Regions from separate parts of the Brevibacterium sp. LAARM2_SD2 genome, predicted to be linked through region 2. Evidence: riboswitches for the same ligand, from Rfam matches in the RefSeq annotation. Region 2 holds a riboswitch; the other holds the start of a gene.
The links. A riboswitch is a leader RNA that binds a small molecule or an ion and turns the genes downstream of it on or off. The one in region 2 is predicted to bind thiamine pyrophosphate.
Positions count from the first base shown of each region.

Region 1: another riboswitch for thiamine pyrophosphate. It lies ahead of AC2W7K_RS08095 (FAD-dependent oxidoreductase); the one in region 2 lies ahead of thiC (phosphomethylpyrimidine synthase ThiC).

Region 1 covers NZ_JBNFOM010000010.1:15,090-22,952, reverse strand. The annotation lists gene moeB (molybdopterin-synthase adenylyltransferase MoeB) at 1-944, opposite strand, end outside; partial or broken gene AC2W7K_RS08110 (thiazole synthase) at 941-1,749, opposite strand; gene thiS (sulfur carrier protein ThiS) at 1,751-1,987, opposite strand; gene AC2W7K_RS08100 (FAD-dependent oxidoreductase) at 1,984-2,406, opposite strand; partial or broken gene AC2W7K_RS08095 (FAD-dependent oxidoreductase) at 2,514-3,179, opposite strand; TPP riboswitch at 3,170-3,272, opposite strand; gene thiE (thiamine phosphate synthase) at 3,347-4,096, shown strand; gene AC2W7K_RS08085 (ketopantoate reductase family protein) at 4,093-5,007, shown strand; gene AC2W7K_RS08080 (DedA family protein) at 4,961-5,737, opposite strand; gene AC2W7K_RS08075 (sensor histidine kinase) at 5,886-7,022, shown strand; gene AC2W7K_RS08070 (response regulator) at 7,015-7,713, shown strand.
Region 2 covers NZ_JBNFOM010000036.1:1,095-8,957, reverse strand. The annotation lists gene AC2W7K_RS16900 (low molecular weight protein-tyrosine-phosphatase) at 1-94, opposite strand, end outside; gene AC2W7K_RS16895 (M13 family metallopeptidase) at 220-2,214, shown strand; gene AC2W7K_RS16890 (DUF1684 domain-containing protein) at 2,367-3,944, opposite strand; gene AC2W7K_RS16885 (M18 family aminopeptidase) at 4,190-5,539, shown strand; TPP riboswitch at 6,157-6,267, shown strand; gene thiC (phosphomethylpyrimidine synthase ThiC) at 6,264-7,863, shown strand, end outside.

The sequences.
Region 1 (7,863 bases), on a different contig from region 2:
ACGTGCACGCTGCCGGGAATCGCCTCGAGCTCCCGCTCCCACGTCTCCCGGACATCGACGATCACCGGCGCCGAGGTGAGCGCGCGAACCTCGTCGGCCGTGACCTCCGCCACCCCGGACGGAGCCGGCGCCCCCACCGCGGGTGCCGCACACGCTGCGGCCACCTCGGCGAGATCGGTGACAGCGGGGCGGTCCGGGTCGGGCGAGAAGCGCAGCGTCGTCACGGTCGTGCTCAGCGCATCGACCCGCAGCAGGCGGCCGAGCAGGGGATCGCCGATGCCGCAGATGAGCTTGATCGCCTCGGCGGCCATGAGCGACCCGACGAGCCCGCAGAGCACCCCGAGCACTCCGCCCTCGGCACAGCTCGGCACGGAATCGGCGTCGGGGATGTCGGGGAAGAGGTCGCGCAGCATCGGACCGTGACCGGGGGCGAACGTGCTCACCTGCCCCTCGAAGCGGAAGATCGTTCCCCACACCAGGGGTGTGCCGGTGAGTTCGGCAGCGTCATTGGACAGGTAACGGGTCGCGAAGTTGTCCGCCCCGTCGATGACGAGGTCGTGGGCGGCGAAGAGCTCAAGGGCGTTGTCCGGGCTCAGGCGCTCGGCAACCGTCTCGACGGTGAGGCCGGGATCGAGCCGGAGCAGGGCATCGCGCGCGGATTCGACCTTGGGACGGCCGACATCGGCATCCCGGTGGAGGATCTGGCGCTGCAGGTTCGACACGTCGACGACATCGTCGTCGATGACGGTCAGCTGCCCGATCCCGGCCGCCCCGAGGTATTGGAGGACCGGGGCGCCGAGACCGCCGGCGCCGATGACGAGGATCTTCGCCGCGCGCAGGCGGCGCTGACCGGTCACCCCGACATCGGGCAGGCTGAGATGCCGGGAGTAGCGTGCGATCTCCGCGGGGCTGAGCTCGGGTCCGGGTTCGACGAGCGGTCTCACGGTCCCATCACCAGGTTCTCGACCGAGGTCGTGCGGGCGGTCTCCGCGGTCACCCGCCCGTCGTCGGGCGACGATGCGAGCGCGAGCGGACGTCTGGGGATCCGTCCCGCCCCGGCCGCGAGGCGACCGGCGTCGACGGCGAGCCGCATCGCCTGCGCCATCGCCGGGCGTCGTGCGCGCGGGTGACGGCGGAGGCGAGCAGCACCGCGGTGCACCCGAGCTCCATGGCCAGGGCGGCGTCCGAGGCGGTGCCGATGCCCGCGTCGAGGATGACCGGCACCTGGGCGCGGGAGACGATCGTCTCGATGTTGTGCGGGTTGAGGATGCCCAGGCCCGAACCGATCGGGGCGCCGGCGGGCATGACCGCGGCGACCCCGGCGTCCTCGAGCCGCTTCGCCAGCGCGGGATCGTCGTTCGTGTAGGCGAAGACCGTGAAGCCGTCGAGGACGAGCTCCTCGGCGGCGCGGAAGAGTTCGACGGGGTCGGGCAGCAGGGTGTCCTCGTCGGCGATGACCTCGAGTTTGACCCAGTTCGTCTCGAGCGCCTCCCGGGCCAGCTGGGCAGTGAGCACGGCATCGCGGGCCGTGTAGCAGCCGGCCGTGTTCGGCAGCGAGCGGATGCCCAGCCGCTCGAGGAGCGCGAACACCGAATCCCTGGCCGCGGCGTCGAAGCGGCGGATCGCGACCGTCGTCAGCTCTGTCGCCGAGGCGGTCAGGGCGTCCTCGAGGATGCGCAGAGTGCTCGCCCCACCGGTGCCCATGACGAGGTGGGAGTCGAAGGTGACGGTGTCGATGGTCCAGCTCATGTCAGCCTCCCTGGACTGCGGTGACGATGTCGACGGTGTGGCCGTCGGTGATGGTGAAGCCGGCCCACAGGCCGCGTCGCACGACCTCGCCGTCGACGGCGAGGGCCACCCCGAGGCGGCCGCCGTCGACCGGGGTGCCGTCTTCGCTCAGCTGCCGACCGGTGATGTCCTCGACGAGGGTGCGGGCGGTCGTGCCCGCGGTGATGTCCCGGCGGTCGCCGTTGAGTGTGATGGTCATGATCCCTTCCTTGCTGTCAGCAGTGGTGCAGCCGGTGACTGCGGTGATGATGGCGAGTGGTCGGACTCGAACCGTGCCGGTGCCACGGCCTCGCGCGCACCGACGGGCAGCCACGCGGAGTCCGCGCCGACGACGAGATCCGCGCCGAGGCGGGCGCCGAACGGTGCGAGGAGCACCCCGTGGCGGAAGTACCCGGTGGAGACGACGAGACCGGGGTCGGTGCGACCGAGGAGGGGGAGGTCGTCGGGCGAGCCGGGCCGGGCCCGTGCCGTGATCTCCGTGATCTCACATCCGAGGAGCCCGGGCACGAGGCGTTCGGCGTCGTGGAGGAGACGGTGGACGCCCTCGGCGAGGATGCCCGACTGGCCGTCCTCCCGGGAGGTCGCCCCGAGGACGAGCTCCCCATCGGGCCGCGGCACGACGTAGACGGCCGACCGGCGACGAGTCCCCGGATCGTCCGGGTGAGCAGCGGGGGAGCGCCGGGATCCGAGCGGAGCCGGATGACGTCGCCGTGGACGGCTCGCAGCGGCAGCGCGGGAGCGCCGGCGATCGCATTGTGCGCCATGCCTGCGGCGAGCACGACCTGATCGGCGTACAGCCGACGTCCCGAGGCGAGCTCGACTCCGGTCGTCCGAGCCGGGGCACCGGTCGGTGATCCCTCATCGCCGACCAGTCCCGTCACCCGCTCCTCGATGACGCGGTCGCCGAGGACGGTGAGCAGCGCGCGCGTCACCCGCCGGGGATCGATCGCATGATCGCCGGGAATGAGGACGGCCCCGCACACACCGGGGGCCAGGGCTGGTTCGAGGTCGCGGGCGCGGGATCCGGTGAGCAGGTCGAGGTCGGAACCGGCCGCGGACTGGAGGGCGCTGAGTTCGCGCAGGGCCGTGAGATCCGCGCGGTCACCGGCGCAGACGAGTGTGGCGGTCGCCGTCTCCCCGAGGTCGGCCCCCGATTCCCGGGTCAGTGCCGCAGTGAAGTCCGGGTAGAGGTCGGCGGAGACGCGCATGAGCGGAAACAGCGGAGTCTGGCCCCACGCGATCTCGGCGGCAGGGGCGATCATCCCGGCCGCGGCCGCGGTGGCGCCCGAGCCCGGATGCGGATCGATGACGGTGACGGCCGCCCCGCGCCGGTGGAGCTCCCACGCCGTGGCCAGGCCGATGATCCCGGCGCCGACGACGATGACGTCCATGCGATTCTCCCTCCGGCGGCATGACCCGCATCAGGTAAGGCGGTCGGCACGAAGCCCTCTCAGCCTCCCAGCGAGGCTCCCGCGAACTCCTCTACTCTAGGAGCATGGTTCCCACGATGCCAACGTCTCCCGCAGTGCAAGACCCCGTGACCGCCCTTGCTGAGAACGTGGGGCACCCGGTCGACCGCGACTCCACCGGCCGGGATGCCGCGCGGACCCGTGCGCTCGCCTCCGCCCGGCTCTACCTCTGCACCGACGCCCGCACGCAGCAGGGCGACCTCGGTGAGTTCCTCGATGCCGCCTACGCCGGGGGCGTCGACATCATCCAGCTCCGCGACAAAGGTCTCGAAGCCAGGGAGGAGATCGCCGCCCTCGAGATCCTCCGCGATGCCGCCCACCGGCACGGGAAGCTCTTCTCCGTCAACGACCGCGCCGACGTCGCCCTCCTCGTCGGCGCCGACGTCTTCCATGTCGGGCAGGGCGACCTGACGAGCGCGCAGGCCCGCACGGTGCTCGGCGACGACGTCATCCTCGGCCGGTCGACGCATTCGGTCGAGCAGGCGCTCGCCGCTGCCGCCGACCCGGAGATCGACTACTTCTGCCTCGGCCCCGTGTGGGAGACCCCGACGAAGCCCGGTCGCCCGGCGGCCGGGCTCGATCCGCTGGCGGCGGTGAGCGGGAGGACGGTCAAGCCGTGGTTCGCGATCGGCGGGATCTCTGCCGGTGACCGTCTCCAGGCCGTGCAGGAGACCGGGGCGTCACGCATCGTCGTCGTCCGCGCGATCACCGAGGCGCCTGACCCCGCCGAGGCGGCCGCTCGGCTGCGTGCGCAGCTGGCTTCCGCTGACCCCGACACGACCGCTGGCACGACCACTGGCACGACAACTGGCACGACCACGAAGGACGGCACCCTGTGACAATCCTCATCGCCGGAGCCGGCGCGACCGGCGGCGCCTTCGGCACCCGCCTCGTCGAAGCCGGACGCGACGTCACCTTCCTCGTCAGGCCCGCACGCGCCGAGGCGCTGAGAGAGAACGGTCTGCGATTCATCGCCCCCGACGAGGACCGGACGAACCCGGTGACCGTGACGACGGCGGAGGAGCTCGCGGCCGACTCGACCCCGGTCGACCTCATCCTCGTCGCCGTCAAGGCCGGTGCCCTCGAATCGATCATCGCCGACCTCCGGCCGGCCGTCGGACCCCAGACTCTCATCATCCCGTTCCTCAATGGGATGGCGCAGATCGGTCGCCTCGAGGCGGAGTTCCCCGGGCAGGTGCTCGGTGGGCTCGTCAAGATCGTCGGCACGATGCGCGGAGCCGACATCGTCCAGATGACGGATCTCGCGACGATGACGATCGGCCGCCTCGGCGGGGGAGAGGTCCCACCCGCGGTCGTCGACGCGCTCGACGTCCCCGGCTTCCGGCTGCAGGTCATCGACGGCATCGACGACGCCCTGTGGGAGAAGTGGGTGTTCATCGCCGCGGCCGGTGTCGTCACGTGCCTCTTCCGGGCACCGGTCGGCGCGATCATGGCCGCCGGTGGCGAACCCCACGTCGTGGGGATCATCGACGAACTCGAAGCCGTCGCCATGGCCGCCGGCCACCCGGTCTCCGCGCGGGCCAGGGCGGCCACCCTGTCGATGCTCACCGCCGAGGGCTCCGCCTTCACCTCCTCGCTCTACCGGGACGTCACGGCCGGACTGCCGAACGAGACCGAGCACATCCTCGGCCACCTCCAGACGACGGCGCGCGACCTCGGCGTGCCGACCCCGCTGCTCGATCTCACTCTCGTGCAGCTGCGAGCAGGCGAGTTCGACCGGAGCGCATGAGGCGGGCGCGCTCTGCGGTCGGGACGCACCTCCGTGGCCCGACCGCAGCTGCCGTGGGCTCGGGCACCGCGGGCTCGAGGGCAGCGGTGCCGTCAGATTCGAAACCTCCGGATACGGGCTCGGCAACAGCGGCCCTCCGCTTCGCCCGGAGACGGCGGGCCACCTCGGCGATGCCGGTGAGGGTGAGCGCGATGCCGACGCCGAGGACGACACCCCACAGCGGCTGATCGGCGAACACTGCCCCGCCGAGGAGCCCGATACCCGTCGAGTAGACCGCCCACGCCAGCGCCCCGAGGAAGTCGACGGCGAGGAACCGCGGCAGGGGATAACGGAGCATCCCCGAGGCGATCGTCGTCGCCGTCCGCCCGCCGGGGATGAACCGTCCCGCGACGAGCATCGCGCCGCCCCGGACGGCGAACATCTCCGCCGTCGAGGCGAGCAGCCGGCGCAGCCGGGCCGACCGGACCCACCGGTCGGTGGCGCGACTGCCGCCGCGACCGACGAGGTGGGCGGCGAGATCGCCGAGGAGCGCACCGACGGCCGCCGCCGCGATGATGCCCACCGCCGCCGGACTGCCGGTCACGGCGTACGCGGCGGCAGTGATGACGACGGTCTCCGAGGGCACGATCGGGACGAGGGAGTCGAGGGCCGCGACGACGGCGATGAGGAGGTAGAGCCACGGGGAGGTCAGCGTCTGCTGGATGAGGTCGAGAGCGAAGTCCATGGTCATCGACCCTAGTGACGCGGCCGTGCTCGCCGATACGAGGCGGAGCGCATTCCAGGGACGGGTTCACCTGCCGACACGCTGCGGAAAACCGGAACGAGATGTGAGGTCTGACACCTCCAGACGCCCTGACCTGCGTTGCTACGATCGAGCCATGCCGTGGCCCGCGACGATCCCGCGCGAACCCCGCATGTTCCTCAGGCGGTGGTCGCTCTCCGTGCTCGGGGTGCTGTGGGGCGGCCTCCTCTGCCTGCCGCTGCTGCTCGCCGCGTGCCTCCCGCCCGCCTCGGCGCTCTCCCGTCGCGTCCTCACCTGGGAGCGGACCCGGCAGGAGCGGACTCTGGGCATCGTGCTCGCAGACGTCCGGCCGGGGCGCGGCTTCTTCGCCCTGACCGGCCTCGTCGCCCTCCTCATCGCCGTGCCCGTGGTCAACCTCCTCACCGGATTCGTCTTCGTCACCCTCGGCGCGCTCATCCAGGGCCTGTTCTCAGGCGGCGGGGTGACGATCAGCTTCTCGCTGTGGACGATGAGCCAGCCGCTGCTCCTCGTCGGCGTCCTCTACGGGGCGGCGAACCTCATCGGCGCGGTCCTCCTCGCCGAACTCGGCAACTGGCTGCACGGACGCATCGACGCCTCCGCCGGCGAGGTGAGCCGACCGACCGCGGTCCACAGCCGCATCACCGAGCTCATCACCACCCGCCGCGGGGTCGTCGTCGCCATCGACGACGAACGCCGCCGCATCGAACGCGACCTCCACGACGGGGTGCAGCAGAACGTCGTGTCCCTGTCCGTCCTCATCGCCCGGGCCCGCAGGGCCCACGACCCGGAGAAGGCGGCAGCCCTCCTCGACAGTGCGCTCGTCCAGTCCCAGGACCTCATCGACGAGATGCGGGAAGTGGCGTGGCGGGTCTATCCCACCGCACTCGACGAGCACGGGCTGGCGTCGGTGCTCACGCGCATCGCCGACCACTGCCCGGTGCCGGTGACGATCCTCGAGCAGCCGGCCGGGCGCATCCCGCAGGCCGTCGAATCGGCCGCGTACTTCGTCGTCCGCGAAGCCGTGACGAACGTCGTCAAGCACGCCGCCGCCTCGGCGATCACCATCCGCGTCCACGACGGCGGGACCGCGCTGGTCGCCGAGGTGGTCGACGACGGCCAGGGAGGCGCCGACCTGCGCGGGGGCGGGCTCCAGGGCCTCTCCCGGCGGGTCAGTGCACTCGACGGCCGACTCGAGATCATCAGCCCGGTGAGTGAGGGCACCACAGTGAGAGCGGAGATCCCCTATGACTGAGCCCACCCGCACGAATGCGCCGACGCCGGCGAGCCGTGACGCGCTGCGCGTCGTCCTCGCCGACGACGCCGTCCTCCTGCGGGAGGGCGTGCGCAGTCTCCTCGAGGACGAGGGGATCTCCGTCGTCGCCTCCGTCGATGACGGAACCCAGCTGCTCGCGGCCGTCGACGCCCTGGTCCCGCAGCTGGCGATCGTCGACGTGCGGATGCCGCCGACGCATACGACGGAGGGGCTCGAGGCGGCGTTGACGATCAAGCGCACCCACCCGGACATCGGGGTGCTCGTGCTCAGCCAGTACGTACTCCACGAGTACGCGACCGAGCTGCTCAGCTCCGAATCGGTCGGTGTCGGCTACCTGCTGAAGAACCGGGTCACCGACATCGACCGGTTCCTCGACTCGGTCATGCGCATCGCCGCCGGCGGCACCGTCATCGACCCCGAGGTCGTCCGGCAGCTCCTGCGCACCTCGGAGCGGCAGTCGACGCTCGAGGCGCTCAGCCCCCGGGAGCACGATGTCCTCGCGGCGATGGCCGAGGGACTGTCGAACCGCGGCATCGCCGAGCGCCTCTACGTCTCGATCAGCTCGGTGGAGAAGGCGATCAGCGCGATCTTCGACAAACTCGACCTCCAGGCAGGGGAGACGACGAGCCGTCGGGTCGCGGCGGTCCTGCGCTTCCTCGACCGGACGTGAAGGCTCGCTGATCTCTGCCGGTGCTCGGGTCTCCGCCCGGGCTGGTGTCGAGATGCCCAGACCATCCTGCATGCCCCGCTCCCGTCGCCTTCATGTGATAAGAATGGCCGGGGCCCGCAACCGGGACCCGACCGAATGCGAGCAGGGGAC
Region 2 (7,863 bases):
CGGTGGCCTCGAGATGATGCTCGAGCACGCGTTCGGCGGTCACGGAGCGGCAGATGTTCCCGGTGCACACGAACACCACGGACGGTGCGGTCATACTTCTCCTCCTTCTCAGCGGGCACGATGGGCGCAATCGCCCCGCGGACGCCACGGCACCGCGGTCTCGGGCCCGCGGCGAACTTCTCAGCCCATGCCCATCGTCGGTCACGATACTGTTGCACCATGACATCACAAACTGCGAATGCACCGGCCGATCCGGAGCCCTCGGACGCCGCCGCCTCAGCCGAACTGAGCTCCGTCCGCCCGCAGGACGACCTCTTCCGCCACACCAACGGCGGCTGGATCGACAGCTTCACCATCCCCGACGATCGCGCAGGCGACGGTGCCATGCGCGAGCTCTTCGACACCGCGGAGACGAAGGTCCGCGAGATCATCGAGTCCGTCTCCGACACCCCGCAGGAGCCGGACACCGAAGGCCAGAAGGTCGCCGACCTCTTCACCTCGTTCATGGACCTTGAGCGGATCAACAGCCTCGGCGTCACCCCGCTCGAGTCGACGTTCGCCGCGATCGACGCCGCCGAATCGAAGTCGGAGCTCGCGAACCTCCTCGGCCGACTCGAGACCGAGGGCATCGGCGGTCTGCTCGGCGGGTACGTCACCGCGGATGCGAAGGATTCCGACATTTACGCCCTCTACCTCGTCCAGGCCGGGATCTCCCTGCCCGATGAGGACTACTACTTCAACGACGACTTCGCCGAGGTGCGCGCGAAGTTCCTCGCGCACGTGCAGAAGATGTCCGCGCTCGGCGGGCTCGGGACCGCGGCAGGGCTCTCCGACGCCGAGGTGGCCGCGAAGATCATGGCCTTCGAGACCGAACTCGCCCGCCACCACTGGGACCGAGTGGCCACGCGCGATGCGGAGAAGACCTACAACAAGTACACGGTCGACCAGCTGCGCGAGATCGGCCCGGGTTTCGATTTCGATGCGTGGCTGTCCGCCCTGACCGCCGATGCCGACGGCGAGCTCGAGACCGTCATCATCGGTCAGCCCTCGTACGTCGAGGGCATGGTCACGGTGTGGGCTGAGACCGACCTCGACACCCTGAAGACGTGGCTGCGCTGGTCGGTGCTCTCGGCGAACGCCGCGCTGCTCACCGACGAGATCGTCGAGGAGGACTTCGACTTCAACTCCCGCACCCTTTCCGGCACGCCTGCCCTCCGGGAGCGCTGGAAGCGCGGGGTCGGGCTCGTCGAGTCCCTCCTCGGCGAGGCGGTCGGCAAGCTCTACGTCGCCGCCGAGTTCCCGCCGGCGGCGAAGGAGGCGATCGACCACCTCGTCGCCATGCTCATCAAGGCGTACGAGAAGTCGATCACCGAGCTCGACTGGATGAGCGAGGAGACGAAGCAGCGCGCGCTCGTCAAGCTCTCGAAGTTCACCCCGAAGGTCGGCTACCCCGAGGTGTGGCGCGACTACCCCGCGACGGTCGACGCCGGTGACCTCGTCGGCAACGTCCGGCGGGCCGCCCGCGCCGAGCACGCCCGCCAGGTGGGGCGCATCGGCAAGGAGATCGACCGCACCGAGTGGCTGATGACGCCGCAGACGGTCAACGCGTACTACCATCCGGTGATGAACGAGATCGTCTTCCCCGCCGCGATCCTCCAGCCGCCGTTCTTCGACGCCGACGGTGACGTCGCGGCGAACTTCGGGGCGATCGGCGCGGTCATCGGCCACGAGATCGGCCACGGCTTCGACGATCAGGGCTCGCGCTACGACGGCGACGGCAACCTCGTCGACTGGTGGACGGCCGAGGACCGCGAGCGCTTCGAGGAGCGGACGACAGCGCTCATCGACCAGTACGATGCGCTCGTGCCCGCGGGGCTCGAGGCCTCACAGCACGTCAACGGCGCGCTCACGGTCGGTGAGAACATCGGTGACCTCGGCGGTCTGTCGATCGGGTGGAAGGCCCTCGAACTCGAACTCGGTCGCGCCCCCTCGCCGGAGGAGGCCGCCTCGTTCTTCACCGCGTGGGCCAAGGCGTGGCGGGCGAAGATGCGCACCGAGGAGCGCATCCGCCGCCTGAGCATCGACCCGCATTCGCCGGAGGAGTTCCGCTGCAACCAGGTCGTGAAGAACATGACGGTCTTCCACGACACGTTCGGCGTCGAGGAGTCCGACGGCATGTACCTCGCGCCCGAGCAGCGCGTGAGCATCTGGTAGGCGGCCGGTCTCAGCAGCCTCGAGGGCGCTCAGCCACCCTGCACCGGGTGGCTGAGCGCCCTTCGTGTTGCTGGGGTCGTGCCGGCCGATGCGAGGTTCACCGGCCGACTCGGAGGTCACCGGCCCGCGCGCGGCTCAGCGGTGGCGGCGGATCATCGGTGGCGGCGGATCATCGTGACGACCCGGTAGTCGAACTCCTGCCAGCTGGCGATCGGCGAGCCCGCCCGCAGCGCGGCAGCGAACTCCTCGAGCTCGGCGAACCGTGATTCGAGCGGCAGCTCGAGGTCGACCTCGGCGACGATGAGACCCGTCGGATCCGTGTGGACGACGTCGAGGCCGACGGCCCGCGGATCGAGTTCGGAGTTCATGACGATCTGCAGGCGACCCGGCGTGGGGGCGGGGATCTCCGGGGCCGCCTCGGCGTATCCCTGCTGTTCGCGCAGCTCCCGCTGGGCGGTGACGAGGAACTCCGCGTACGCCCCGATCCCGATGACCGGCAGGCGCGAGGTCAGCGCGTCGGTGGCGACCTTGACGAGCCGCGACCTGGCCTTCCGGGTCAGCGGCGTGACGTCGCCGCCGGACATCGCGACCCCGTCGAAGCCGACGAGGGACTGCTCCTCATCGTTCTCGTTCGGGTTGAGGATCGTCATGTCGAGCCCGAACCGGTCGTACCACGGCCGGGTCACGCGGGCGCTGTCCTCGTCCCACCACGAGTAGAAGAGGAACGGCACGTTGATGCCGGCCTCTGAGTAGAAGAACGGGGGCCGGCGCTCACCGGCGGTGACGGCGAACGGCACGTCGTTGCCGGCGACCGGGGCCGGGCAGGTTGCGAACGCGGAGAACGCGAACGGGTAGTTGACCGCACGGTTGAAGTCGACGACGAGCGACCCGTCGGCGTTGGGAATGCCGAGGTCAAGGGTCCGCCACGCCGCCGTCGACCGCCCGTTCGTCTCATCGTGGAAGTCGAGCTGGAGTCCCGTCGCCGGGCACCCCGAGGCCACGAGCGACACCTCCCCGGCGGGCGTGGTAAAGGTGACGGTGCCGACGAGCATCGTCTCGAGCGTGAGGTTCTCCTGCGCCGAGGCGACCGGCCGGATCTCGGGTTCGTCGAAGGGGGTGAAGCGGGCGAGGAAGACGAAGTCCCGGTTCGGATCGAAGACGGGGACCTCGACGAACTTCGCGAGCAGCGGCGACTTCGAGTCGCGGATGCGCACACCGAGGCGACCGCCGCGTTCGATGAGCTCATAGAGGACATGGCCGACAGTGAACCAGTCGAGCGACCCGCCGGTCGGCAGCTTCGCGCTGAACCCGTTGTCCTCGACCCTGACCTGGGGAGACTCCGGCAGCGGAATGTCATCGGCGCCGAGGCGGACGGCCGTGCGCGTCGACCCGGACTCCCATTCCGCGTCGGTGCCTGAACGGGGATCGGTGCCTGCCTCGGGCCTGGTGCCGGGGCCGGTGTCGGTGAGGTCGTGGGAGGTGGGAGCCGCCTCGGTGGGGGCACTGAGCAGATCGAAGGTCGCGGCCGCAGGGCCGGCCTTCGTGCCGGGATCGAGCGCGAGGGTGACCCAGCCGTCGTCGTCGACGGTGAACGTTCCCGGCGCTCCCGGCCACGTCGACTCCTCGTCGAGCCAGTGGAGCCCGACGACGCTGAGCCACCCGAAGGGCGTCGCCAACGAGGAGTTCCGCGAGTCCCGCCACGTATTCCACTCGGCCACGAATTGGTTCACGTCGAACACTCCTCGCATTCTCACTCGTCGTTGCACGCTCGTCCGCGCCGGCCGTCGACGTTCGGCGACCGCCGGCCCGCCCGGTTCGGACGACCGCTGACCGTCCATGTCGGACGACCGCCGGCCCGCCCGGTGCGGGAGACCGCTGACCATCCACGTCGGACGACCGCTGATCGTCCGCTTCGGGCGACCGCTGGCGCTTCGGCCCCTGTGGTCGAAGCTACCCCAAAGGATAGGCTGTTCAGATGAGCACTCCATCCACGGATCAGACAGCAAACGCGCAGGTCGCAGCCGACCTCTCCGCTTTCGTCACGGCCTCTCCCAGCTCCTATCATGCCACTGCCGCAGCGGCCGAGCGCTTCGACGCCGCCGGGTTCACCCGACTCGACGAACGTCAGCCGTGGACCCTTGAGGTCGGCCACGGGTACTACGTCATCCGCGACGGCGCGATCATCGCCTGGATGGCCCCGACAGGGCGGATTGACGCAGCGGAAGCCGATTCGACCGCGAACGGGTCGACCGCCTCGGCGGTGCCCCCGTTCCGGGTCTTCGGCTCCCACACCGATTCGCCGGCGTTCAAACTCAAGCCCGGTGACGAGTTCGTCGCCGAAGGCGTGCGCCAGTTCGGTGTCGAGATCTACGGCGGGCCGCTGCTCAACTCGTGGCTCGATCGGGAGCTCGCCCTCGCCGGGCGCCTCAGCCTCGCCGACGGCAGCGTCGTCCTCGCGCACACGCCGGCGATCGCACGCATCCCGCAGCTCGCGATCCATCTCGACCGGCAGGTCAACGAGGGCCTCACCCTCGACAAGCAGCGGCACACGACCCCGATCGTCGGTCTCGCCGACCTCGCCGAGGCCGATGTCCTCGAGATCCTCGCCGCCTCCGCCGGCGTCGACCCCGAACTCATCGTCGGCCACGACGTCTACACGATCCCCGCGCAGGAGCCCGCGCTCTTCGGCGCCGCGGACGAGTTCTTCGCCTCCCCGAGACTCGACAACCTCCTCTCCGTCCACGCCGGGGTGACCGCGATGACGTCCCTCGACGCCGAGGCGCTCGATGCGGTGGCCCTGTTCGCCGGGTTCGACCATGAGGAGGTGGGGTCGAACTCGCGCTCGGGCGCGAGCGGGCCGTTCCTCTCCGACGTCACCGAGCGGATCGTCGCCGCCCTCTTCCCCGAGGCGAACCGCAGTGACTACCTCGCCGCACTGGCCGCCTCGGTGTGCGTGTCCTCCGACGCCGGACACGCCGCCCACCCGAACTACCCCGAACGCCACGATCCGCACGTGCGTCCGCGCCTGGGTGCGGGGCCCCTGCTCAAACTCAACGCCCAGCAGCGGTATGCCACCGATGCCGTCGGCACGGCGACGTGGGCCCGCGCCTGTGCAGCCGCCGGGGTCGAGTACCAGGACTTCGTCTCGAACAACTCGGTGCCGTGCGGGTCGACGATCGGACCGCTGACGGCCACCCGCATGGGCATGACGACGGTCGATGTGGGACCGGCGCTCTACTCGATGCACTCGGCGCGGGAGATGTGCGCGATCAGCGACGTCGTCGCGCTCGGCGCGGTCGCGAAAACGTTCCTCCAGGGGGCGTGAGGCGCCGCGCCTGCGGGAGCCGACACAGGGGGCGAGCGCTTGCTCGTTCAACGCAGCGCCTCGTTCACCCCTGAGCCTCACTCACCCCTGAGTCTCACTCAACACGAAGCGTGAATATCGCGTCCCCAAAGACGCGATATTCACGCTCCGTGTTGAACGAGCGCCGGCAGATTCGCCGAGGCGGCGATATTCACGCTCGCCGTTGAACGAGCACCCCGAGGACGAGCACCGGCGCACGCCCGCAGACACCCCGTCAGCGAAGTCGCGGGAGTGCGTCCGCCGAGGCGCGATGCTGCACGCACGATGACGCAGCGAGCGGGGCGCGCACGCACAATGCGCGTGGAAGCAGGCCTGCAGGCACGATGCCGCAGGCGTCCAGCGTGCGCAGGAATCCGAGGCGAGCCCACTGGGGTACTTCCCCCAGGGCGCGTCCGCTGGGCACGTCCACCGAGGCACGTCGGCAGGAGCCCGTCCACCGGGGCACACCCACTGGGGCGCGTCCACTTGGGCACGCTGAAACTGAGGCACCAAATCGGGCGACCGCGCGTCCACCGTCTCGCGCAGTGAACACCTGCCGCGGGTGATTTTGTGGCGGCGCCCACACCGTGATAGTCGTTGTGTGACCCCACGGGGGCCTTCGGAAGAGGGCTGAGATCGAGCTGAGACCGCTCGAGACCGTTGAACCTGATCCGGTTGATACCGGCGGAGGAAGAGAGGATCGCAGATGACTGCGCCCACCCCAGAAACCACCCGTCCCACCGTTGCCCCGCGCCCGACGGCACCGGCCGAGAACTCCGCGAGCACCCCCGCGGGTTTCGCTCTCGAGCAGTACCCCACCCATTCCCTGGCCTGGGTCGAGGACCGTGAGCACGGCATCCGCGTGCCCGTCACCCGCATCGACCTCGACGACACGAACGGCCGCCCCAACGAGCCGGTCCACGTCTACCGCACCGTCGGGCCCGGCGCCGTCCCCGAACAGGGCCTGCCCCCGCACCGCGCGGAGTGGATCGCCGACCGCGACGACACCGAGGACTACGCGGCCCGCGGCCACCTCATCGAGGACGACGGGCGGGCAGCCGTCCGCCGCGGCGCACCCTCCCAGCAGTGGCAGGGGCCCGACCGGACGCCTCGGCGCGCGAAGCCCGGACGCACCGTCACGCAGATGCACTACGCCCGGCAGGGCATCATCACCCCCGAGATGCGCTACATCGCGATCCGCGAGCAGTGCGACGTCGAACTCGTCCGCTCCGAGGTCGCTGCCGGGCGCGCGATCATCCCCGCGAACATCAACCACCCCGAATCCGAGCCGATGATCATCGGCAAGGCGTTCCTCGTCAAGATCAACGCGAACATCGGCAACTCGGCGGTGACGAGCTCGATCGCCGAGGAGGTGCAGAAGCTCCAGTGGGCCGCGAAGTGGGGTGCCGACACCCTCATGGACCTCTCGACGGGCAACGACATCCACACCACCCGCGAGTGGATCATCCGCAACTCCCCCATCCCCATCGGCACCGTGCCGATCTACCAGGCGCTTGAGAAGGTCGACGGCGACGCCGAGGCGCTGACCTGGGAGATCTACCGCGACACCGTCATCGAACAGTGCGAGCAGGGCGTCGACTACATGACCGTCCACGCCGGTGTGCTGCTGCGCTACGTCCCGCTCACCGCCGACCGCGTGACCGGAATGGTCTCCCGCGGCGGGTCGATCATGGCCGGATGGTGCCTGGCCCACCATGAGGAGAACTTCCTCTACACGCACTTCGACGAGCTCTGTGAGATCTTCGCGGCCTACGATGTCGCGTTCTCCCTCGGCGACGGGCTGCGCCCCGGCTCGATCGCCGACGCCAACGACGCCGCCCAGTTCGCCGAACTCGACACCCTCGCCGAGCTGACGAAGCGGGCATGGGAGCACGACGTCCAGGTCATGGTCGAGGGCCCCGGCCACATTCCGCTCCATCTCGTGCGGGAGAACGTCGAGCGCCAGCAGGAGCTCTGCGACGGCGCCCCCTTCTACACCCTGGGTCCGCTCGTCACGGACATCGCGCCCGGCTACGACCACATCACCTCGGCGATCGGGGCGACGGAGATCGCCCGGTACGGCACGGCGATGCTCTGCTACGTCACCCCGAAGGAGCACCTGGGACTGCCCGACCTCGACGACGTCAAGACGGGGGTGATCACGTACAAGATCGCCGCCCACGCCGCGGACGTCGCGAAGGGCCACCCGGGGGCGACGGCCCGGGACGATGCGCTGTCGAAGGCGCGGTTCGAGTTCCGCTGGCGCGACCAGTTCGCGCTCGGCCTCGACCCGGAGACCGCCGAGT